DNA from 2 places in the Microtetraspora malaysiensis genome. Region 1 is predicted to be linked to the other one. Evidence: predicted binding sites of a transcription regulator. Region 1 holds the regulator's gene; the other holds the start of a gene.

Region 1 (3,749 bases):
AGCCGACCTGGGGCGGGAGCCGCTTGGCGATCAGGCGGCGGTTGCGGTCGAGGATGGTGAGCACCTCGGCCAGCCAGTCGTCGCCGTGCCGCCAGGCGGCCACCGTGGCCTCCACACCGAACAGGTTCGGCGCGCCGTAGATGTGGGCGGGCTGCGCGTCCACCGCCTCGCGCACGGCCGCGGAGCCGAGGTGGGCGACGCAGCAGCGGATGCCGCCCATGTTGAACGCCTTCGTCGCGGACGTGAGGGTGACCGTGCGCTCGGGGAGGATCGTGCCGAACGGGATGTGGGTCCGCGGCGCGTACGTCAGGTCGGCGTGGATCTCGTCGGAGATGACGAGGGCGTCGTGCCGCTCGGCGTAGGCGGCGAGGGTGGCGAGCTCCGCCGCGGTGAGCACGCGGCCGGTCGGGTTGTGCGGGTTGACCAGGAGCAGCACGTCGGCCCGCTCGTCCGGGACCTCGAACCGCCAGCCGTCGCCGTCCGGCACCATCGGGACGGGGAGCAGCCGCCGGCCCATCTGCGCGATCGTGTCCAGGAACGGGTGGTAGGCCGGGGTGTGCAGGGCGACGGTGTCACCGGGGCGGGTGGTCAGGTGCAGCAGCACCTGGAGCGCCTGGTTGACGTCGCTGTACGAGCGGACGTGGCCGGGGTCGAGGCGGAAGCCGTACCGGGTCTCCATGCGCTCGGCGAACGCCTCGCCGAGGGGGCCGACGGTGGGCTGATCGATCCAGGTGGGGTAGCCGAGGTCGGTCTCGACGCGGCGGATCAGCGCCTCGCGCACCGCTTCCGGAACAGGGAAGTCCATGTCGGCGACCCAGGAGGGGATCACACCGGGTGCGGTCTCCGACCACTTGAGGCCGTCGCGGCGGGATGCCGCCTCAAGGGTGAGCTGATCAAGGTTGCGCGTCACACCAGTAAGCCTATTTGCGGCATTCACCCGCATTGCCCATTGGCCAGCCTGTCACGCTGGTGCTCCGCGGTGACCTGCGTCACCGCGGAGCGACGCGTGGACGAACCGGGCTGCCGGTGTCGTCGGTGGTGCTCCGGCCTTCAGTCAGGCCGGGGGCGCGTCAAAGCTTGCGCAGGACGGCGGTGACCTTGCCCAGGACGGTCGCCTCGTCGCCCGGGATCGGCTCGTAGTTGGCGTTGTGCGGAACCAGCCAGACGTGGCCGTCCTTGCGCTTGAAGGTCTTGACCGTGGCCTCGCCGTCGATCATGGCGGCCACCACGTCGCCGTTGTCCGCGACCGGCTGCTGGCGCACCACGACCCAGTCGCCGTCGGCGATCGCCAGGTCGATCATCGAGTCGCCGCTGACCTGCAGGAGGAACAGCGTGCCCTCGCCGACGAGCTGCTTGGGCAGCGCGAAGATGTCCTCGATGCTCTGCTCGGCCAGGATCGGGCCTCCGGCCGCGATGCGGCCGACGAGCGGCACGTACGCGGCGGTCGGGCGGCTGAAGCTCGGCTCCACCTCAGGGGCGTCCGGATCGACCCACAGCACCGGCTCGCCCGGCAGCCGGACCTCCAGCGCGCGGGGCCGGTGCGGGTCACGGCGCAGGTAGCCCTTGCGCTGCAAGGCGGTGAGCTGATGCGACACGCTTGAGGTGCTGGTCAGCTGGACCGCCTCGCCGATCTCGCGCATCGACGGCGGATATCCGCGCTGCTGCACCGAGTCGCGGATCACCTCGAGGATCTTGCGCTGCCTGGGGGTGAGACCAAGGGCATCCCGCCTGCGCACCGCCAGGTCGTTGACGCTCTCTTCCTGCCCGCTCACCAAACCACCTCCCAATCCGTGTTCTTCATGTCGCACAGAGCGACGGTACCTCGATCGAAGATCATCTTCAAACAATTGTTCGATTCGATGTGAATCGCCGTCACCTGCGCAGTTGTATCGACATCGTACGGGAGTTCGATCGACATCGTGTTCGATATTGCCGAGATTTCGCCGATCTTCTTGTAGGGTGCCGCGCGATGCTGTTGGGGTGGGCGACACGCCCGAGCTTCCAGACGGTTCCGCTGGTTGAACAGCCACTTCGCTCGGCGGGGGTCCGCCGACTTGCGTTCAAGGTCGGGCACTTCTACGGTTGGACCACAACATCTAGTAGTTACAGAGATGTACTTCACCACAGCTTGTGTTTCCGTGACCGCTTCACGACGTTTTCGTGAAGTGGGCGCAAGCGTTTCCAGGGAGGCGATGACGTGCACTGCCCGTTCTGCCGTCACCCGGACACGCGGGTCGTCGACAGTCGCTCGACAGAGGACGGGGCGGCCATCCGCCGCCGGCGTACCTGCTCCGAATGCGGGCGCAGGTTCACCACGCAGGAGACCGTCCTCCTCATGGTCAGCAAGCGCAGCGGGGTGACCGAGCCGTTCTCGCGGGACAAGGTCGTCGCCGGAGTGCGGCGGGCCTGTCAGGGACGCCCGGTCGGCGAGGATTCGCTCGCCCAGCTCGGGCAGCTGGTGGAGGAGAACATCAGGGGCACCGGATGCGCCGAGATCGCCTCGCACGAGGTGGGGCTCGCCATCCTGGGGCCGCTGCGCGAGCTGGACGAGGTCGCCTACCTGCGTTTCGCCTCCGTCTACCGGGGGTTCGAGACGCTCGCCGACTTCGAGGCCGAGATCGAGCAGCTCAGAGGCGCGCGTACCGCCGTCCAGCAGTAGCGGCGGAAGGTGGCGGGGCCGCGCACGTCGGCCGTCGTCACTCAGGGTGATCAAACAGACACGTGATCGGATGCGAGGGGCTCCCACCGGGCCCCGGGAGGGGGAATTCATGACGGAGATCGTGAACGGCACCGAGACGGGCACCGGGGGACGCGGCGGCAAGCGGCCGCGTAAGGGTCTGAAGATGAAGCGCGTCTTCACCACCCCGGGGGTCCATCCGTACGACACGGTCACCTGGGAGCGCCGCGACGTCGTCATGACGAACTGGCGCGACGGCTCGATCAACTTCGAGCAGCGCGGCGTGGAGTTCCCCGACTTCTGGTCGGTCAACGCCACCAACATCGTCACCAGCAAGTACTTCCGCGGCGCCGTCGGCACGCCACAGCGCGAGTCGAGCCTGCGGCAGCTCGTCGACCGCGTCGTCGACGTCTACACCAAGACCGGCGTCGAGAACGGCTACTTCGCCACGGACGAGGACGCCGAGATCTTCGACCACGAGCTGAAGCACGCGCTGGTCCACCAGGTCTTCAGCTTCAACTCGCCCGTGTGGTTCAACGTGGGAACCGCCTCGCCGCAGCAGGTGAGCGCGTGCTTCATCCTGGCCGTGGACGACCAGATGGAGTCCATCCTGGAGTGGTACAAGGAAGAGGGTGTCATCTTCAAGGGTGGCTCCGGCTCCGGGATCAACCTCTCCCGCATCCGTTCCAGCAAGGAGCTGCTCTCCAGCGGTGGCACGGCCAGCGGGCCGGTGTCGTTCATGCGCGGCGCCGACGCCTCGGCGGGCACCATCAAGTCCGGCGGCGCCACCCGCCGGGCGGCCAAGATGGTCGTCCTCGACGTCGACCACCCCGACATCGAGGAGTTCATCGACACCAAGGCGCGCGAGGAGGACAAGATCCGCGCGCTGCGGGACGCCGGGTTCGACATGGACCTCGGCGGCAAGGACATCGTGTCCGTGCAGTACCAGAACGCCAACAACTCCGTCCGCGTCTCCGACGAGTTCATGCGCGCGGTCGAGAACGGCGGCGACTTCGGCCTGCGGGCACGGCTGACCGGCGAGATCATCGAGAAGGTCGACGCCCAGTCGCTG
Region 2 (3,749 bases), 270 kb from region 1:
CCCCTCGTCGACGGCATGCTCGCCGCGGGCATCCGGGACGCGACGGACAAGGGGGACGCCACCACGCTCACCTCGCTGTCCCGCTACCAAGTGCGGGACGAGTACGCGCGCTACCGCGCCATCATCTGCCAGGACGTGCCGCGCGTACGCCCCGACGCGTTGGTCGGGCTGGCCGACGCAGTAAAGCGGCGTGGGCCGAGCCTGCACGGCGCCTCCGAGATGTGGGACATCGTGTCCGGCTGCGCGGGGCTGCCGCGGCCGGCCCGCTGGACCCCGCACGCCTGGCGGGTGCCCGCCACGGTCACGCCGCTGATCCTCTCCGGCGCGCACGACGTCGCCACGCCGCGCCGCTGGGCCGAGTCCGTCCACCGGCGGCTCCCCGGGAGCACGCTGGTCCGCTGGAACGGCGACGGACACGCCGCGTGGCCGATGCACAACAGGTGCGCCATGACGGCGGCCGTGACCTACCTGACCGACCTCACTCCGCCCGCCTCGACGGCCTGCCCGGCGGACCCGGCGCAGGCGGGCCGGGCGTCCTGAGTTTCGGTCACGCTGGTACAGGTCCCGTTCGGCGGCATCCACTGAACCGGTACGGTCACCTGGAGGCCGGGCCGCTCCAGACCTCGGCGTCGGCGAGGAACGCGTGCGTCGCGTCCCCAACCACCGGGATGCCGCCGACAGCCAGCGTGCCCGCCGGACAGGGCATGTAGACGTTGGTCAGCAGATGCGGGACCCCACCGAGCTTGAAGTCCTCGACACGGAAGGCGCGCCGCTCCAGCGGGGGCCCGTCGATGGTCACGGTCACGTCGGCCGCCGACGCCCGCAGGCCGACGGTGAGGTCCAGCTCCATGACCACCGGTGCGACGGTGACCTCGGGCTCGGGCCAGGGCAGGCCCGCCACCTCGGGGAAGTGCCGGGTGAACTCCTCGGCCAGCCAGCGGGCCAGCGCCGGGTCGGGGCCCAGCGCCCTGGTGCGGCCCTCGTGCCACAGCACGACCGCCCTGCCGCTCCCGGCCTGCGACCAGTCGGCGCGCCAGACGGAGGCGAACGCCACGCGCCGCCCTCCGTCGGACACCGTCAGGCCGGGGTTGGCGCCGATCAGCCGAATCGACATCGATGTTCCGTCCTCCCGAGTTCGGTCAGGAGCCGCCCGGTGCGGCGGCCGACGACCGGGCAATGATCGGCCGGGCGGCCCCAAGGACGGTACAACGGCCGGCCCGCGCGCGGGAGGCCCAGCGCGAACCAGAGCCGGTCGACGATCGGACGTCGCCAGAACCGGCCGCCGTCTGATGTGTCGACGTACTGTCAGCGGACCCCGTGCGGGCGGAACTGGACGCTGATCCTGGGTCCGACCGGCCGCGCGGTCTTCGGGATCGCGTGCTCCCACGTGCGCTGGCAGCTCCCGCCCATGACGATGAGGTCCCCGTGGCCCAGCTCGTGGCGCAGCGTCGGCCCGCCGCCGCGCGGGCGCAGCAGCAGGGAGCGCGGCGCCCCGATCGAGACGATCGCCACCACCGTGTCCTCGGTGCTCCCGCGCCCGATGGTGTCGCCGTGCCAGGCCACGCTGTCCCTGCCGTCGCGGTACAGGCACAGCCCGGCGGTGCGGAACGGCTCGCCCAGCTCGGCGGCGTAGTGGGCGTCCAGCGCCTTCTTCGCCTCGTCCAGCGCGGGGTCGGGGAGGGGGCGGCCCTCGTCGTAGAAGCAGAGCAGCCGGGGCACGTCCACGACCCGGTCGTACATGTGCCGCCTCTCGGCGTGCCACGGCACCGCGTGCAGCAGCCGCTCGAACAGCGCGTCCGCGCCGGAGATCCACCCCGGCCGGACGTCGATCCACGCCCCGTGGTCCAGGACCGTCCGCCTCACCGACGACCCAAGCGGGCCCGGCCCGATCTCGTCGCCGCAGTCCAGCAGCGAACTCTGGAAGAACACTCCCTCAGTCTAATCAAACATCTGTTCGATCATGGCTCCCGATGTGATGATCTGTCCGATAGGTTGCTGATCTACACCGCGCGGGGTCCATAGCGCAGTGGCCGTCGCGCCTCATCGACGTGGAGGAGGACGCCGGTACGAATCCGGCCGGGCCTCGTGAGGGAGGAACGTGGACCAGGAAGCGGTCTCCGCGCTGCTTCGCCTGCTCGGCGAGATGCGCGCGCTGCCGCTCGACCACCCTGATCGGATCAGGGTCGAGCTCGCCGCCCACACGCTGGTGCGGGACGGCAAGCGCGCACGCAGGCGGGCGCGCAGGCGTGCCTCCGCGCAGGCCGACGCCGCCGTGCTCGCCGCCACCGCGATGGGCGCGCGGGACCGCGTGACCGACGCTCCGGTCCGCGAAGAGCCAGGGGCCCCGGGCCGGCTGCGCACGACTCGGCAGTGCTACGTCTGCCAGAGCCGCTTCGACCGGGTGGACGGCTTCTACCACCGGCTCTGCCCCTCCTGTGCGGCGTCCAACAAGGCGCGCAGGACGGCCCGGACGGACCTGACGGGGCGGCGGGCGCTGGTCACCGGCGGGCGGGTCAAGATCGGCCACCACGTCGCGCTGAAGCTGCTCCGCGACGGCGCCCACGTCACGGTGACCACCCGCTTCCCCAGGGACGCCGCCCGCCGGTTCGCCGAGGCCGGGGACTGGCCGGGTTGCCTGCGGATCGTGGGGATGGACCTGCGCGACCCTCGCCAGGTCATCGCCCTCACCGACCACCTCACGGCGGACGGCGAGCCGCTGGACATCCTGATCAACAACGCCGCCCAGACGCTGCGCCGCCTCCCCTCGGCGTACGCGGCCCTGCTGGAGGGGGAACGCCCCGGGCTCCCGCCGGGCGCGTGGTCGCCGCCCGGGTTCTCACCGGTCCCCGACGAAGGCGCGGTTTCCGAAGGCGACACGCGTTCCGGTGACGCGGCTTCCGGCGGCGCGGTCTCACCTCGGGAGGGCCCGCGGCTTCCGGACGTGTCGGGCCTGCTGCCCGATCTCTCGCCGCGTAACTCGTGGTCGGCGCGGATCGGCGAGATCGACGCCGCCGAGCTGCTGGAGGTGCAGCTCGTCAACGCGGTGGCGCCGTTCCTGCTGATCGACCGTCTGCTGCCGCTGCTGCGCGCCGCGCCCGCGCCCCGCCGGTACGTCGTCAACGTGTCGGCGGTCGAGGGGCAGTTCACGGTCGCGGACAAGACCGGACGGCATCCCCACACCAACATGGCCAAGGCAGGGCTCAACATGCTCACCCGCACCAGCGCCGCCGACCTCGCCAAGGAGGGGATCCATATGTGCAGCGTGGACACCGGGTGGATCACCGACGAGAACCCCCTACCGAAGCGTGAGTCGCTGGACCGGAGAACTCCGCTCGACGTGATCGACGGGGCGGCGCGCGTCTACGACCCGATCGTGCGCGGCGAGTCTGGGCATCCGGTCCACGGGGTCTTCCTCAAGGACTACGTGGCGGCTCCGTGGTGACCCCCGGTGAGGTCCGCGTCCAGGTCCGTGCCGTCCAGATCCACGGCGAGGCCCGGCCCCCGCTTGTCGCGGGCGGCGACGATCCGGGCGGCGAGGACGTGCTTGCATGGGCCGCGCGAGCCGCGGTGGTCGAACCACCAGTCGCAGGTGCAGGAGTCCTCGCCGAGCCGCACCTGGCGGACGGATCCGTTCGAGGTCACCTCGGCGCTGTCACCCGTCACCCGTACGGCGCCCGCCTCGACGAGGGCGCGGGCGGAGACCAGCCGGGGGTTGAGCCCGCGCACGTGGTCGCGGTCGTAGGGCAGCT

Evidence for each region. Region 1 encodes LexA, which represses DNA repair genes until DNA is damaged. Its sites were predicted from a motif close to TCGAACANNTGTTCGA; they were not measured.
Region 2: a site for LexA is predicted at 1,943-1,958, ahead of ACQP1V_RS10015 (alpha-ketoglutarate-dependent dioxygenase AlkB). Genes of this name have one in related genera too.

What each region holds. Positions count from the first base shown of each region.
Region 1 is NZ_CP191998.1:2,320,849-2,324,597, forward strand. It holds gene ACQP1V_RS11230 (MalY/PatB family protein) at 1-910, opposite strand, end outside; gene lexA (transcriptional repressor LexA) at 1,071-1,772, opposite strand; gene ACQP1V_RS11240 (hypothetical protein) at 1,769-2,203, opposite strand; gene nrdR (transcriptional regulator NrdR) at 2,198-2,659, shown strand; gene ACQP1V_RS11250 (vitamin B12-dependent ribonucleotide reductase) at 2,769-3,749, shown strand, end outside.
Region 2 is NZ_CP191998.1:2,055,448-2,059,196, forward strand. It holds gene ACQP1V_RS10005 (alpha/beta hydrolase) at 1-540, shown strand, start outside; gene ACQP1V_RS10010 (hypothetical protein) at 596-1,114, opposite strand; gene ACQP1V_RS10015 (alpha-ketoglutarate-dependent dioxygenase AlkB) at 1,306-1,929, opposite strand; gene ACQP1V_RS10020 (SDR family NAD(P)-dependent oxidoreductase) at 2,099-3,442, shown strand; gene ACQP1V_RS10025 (SWIM zinc finger family protein) at 3,421-3,749, opposite strand, start outside.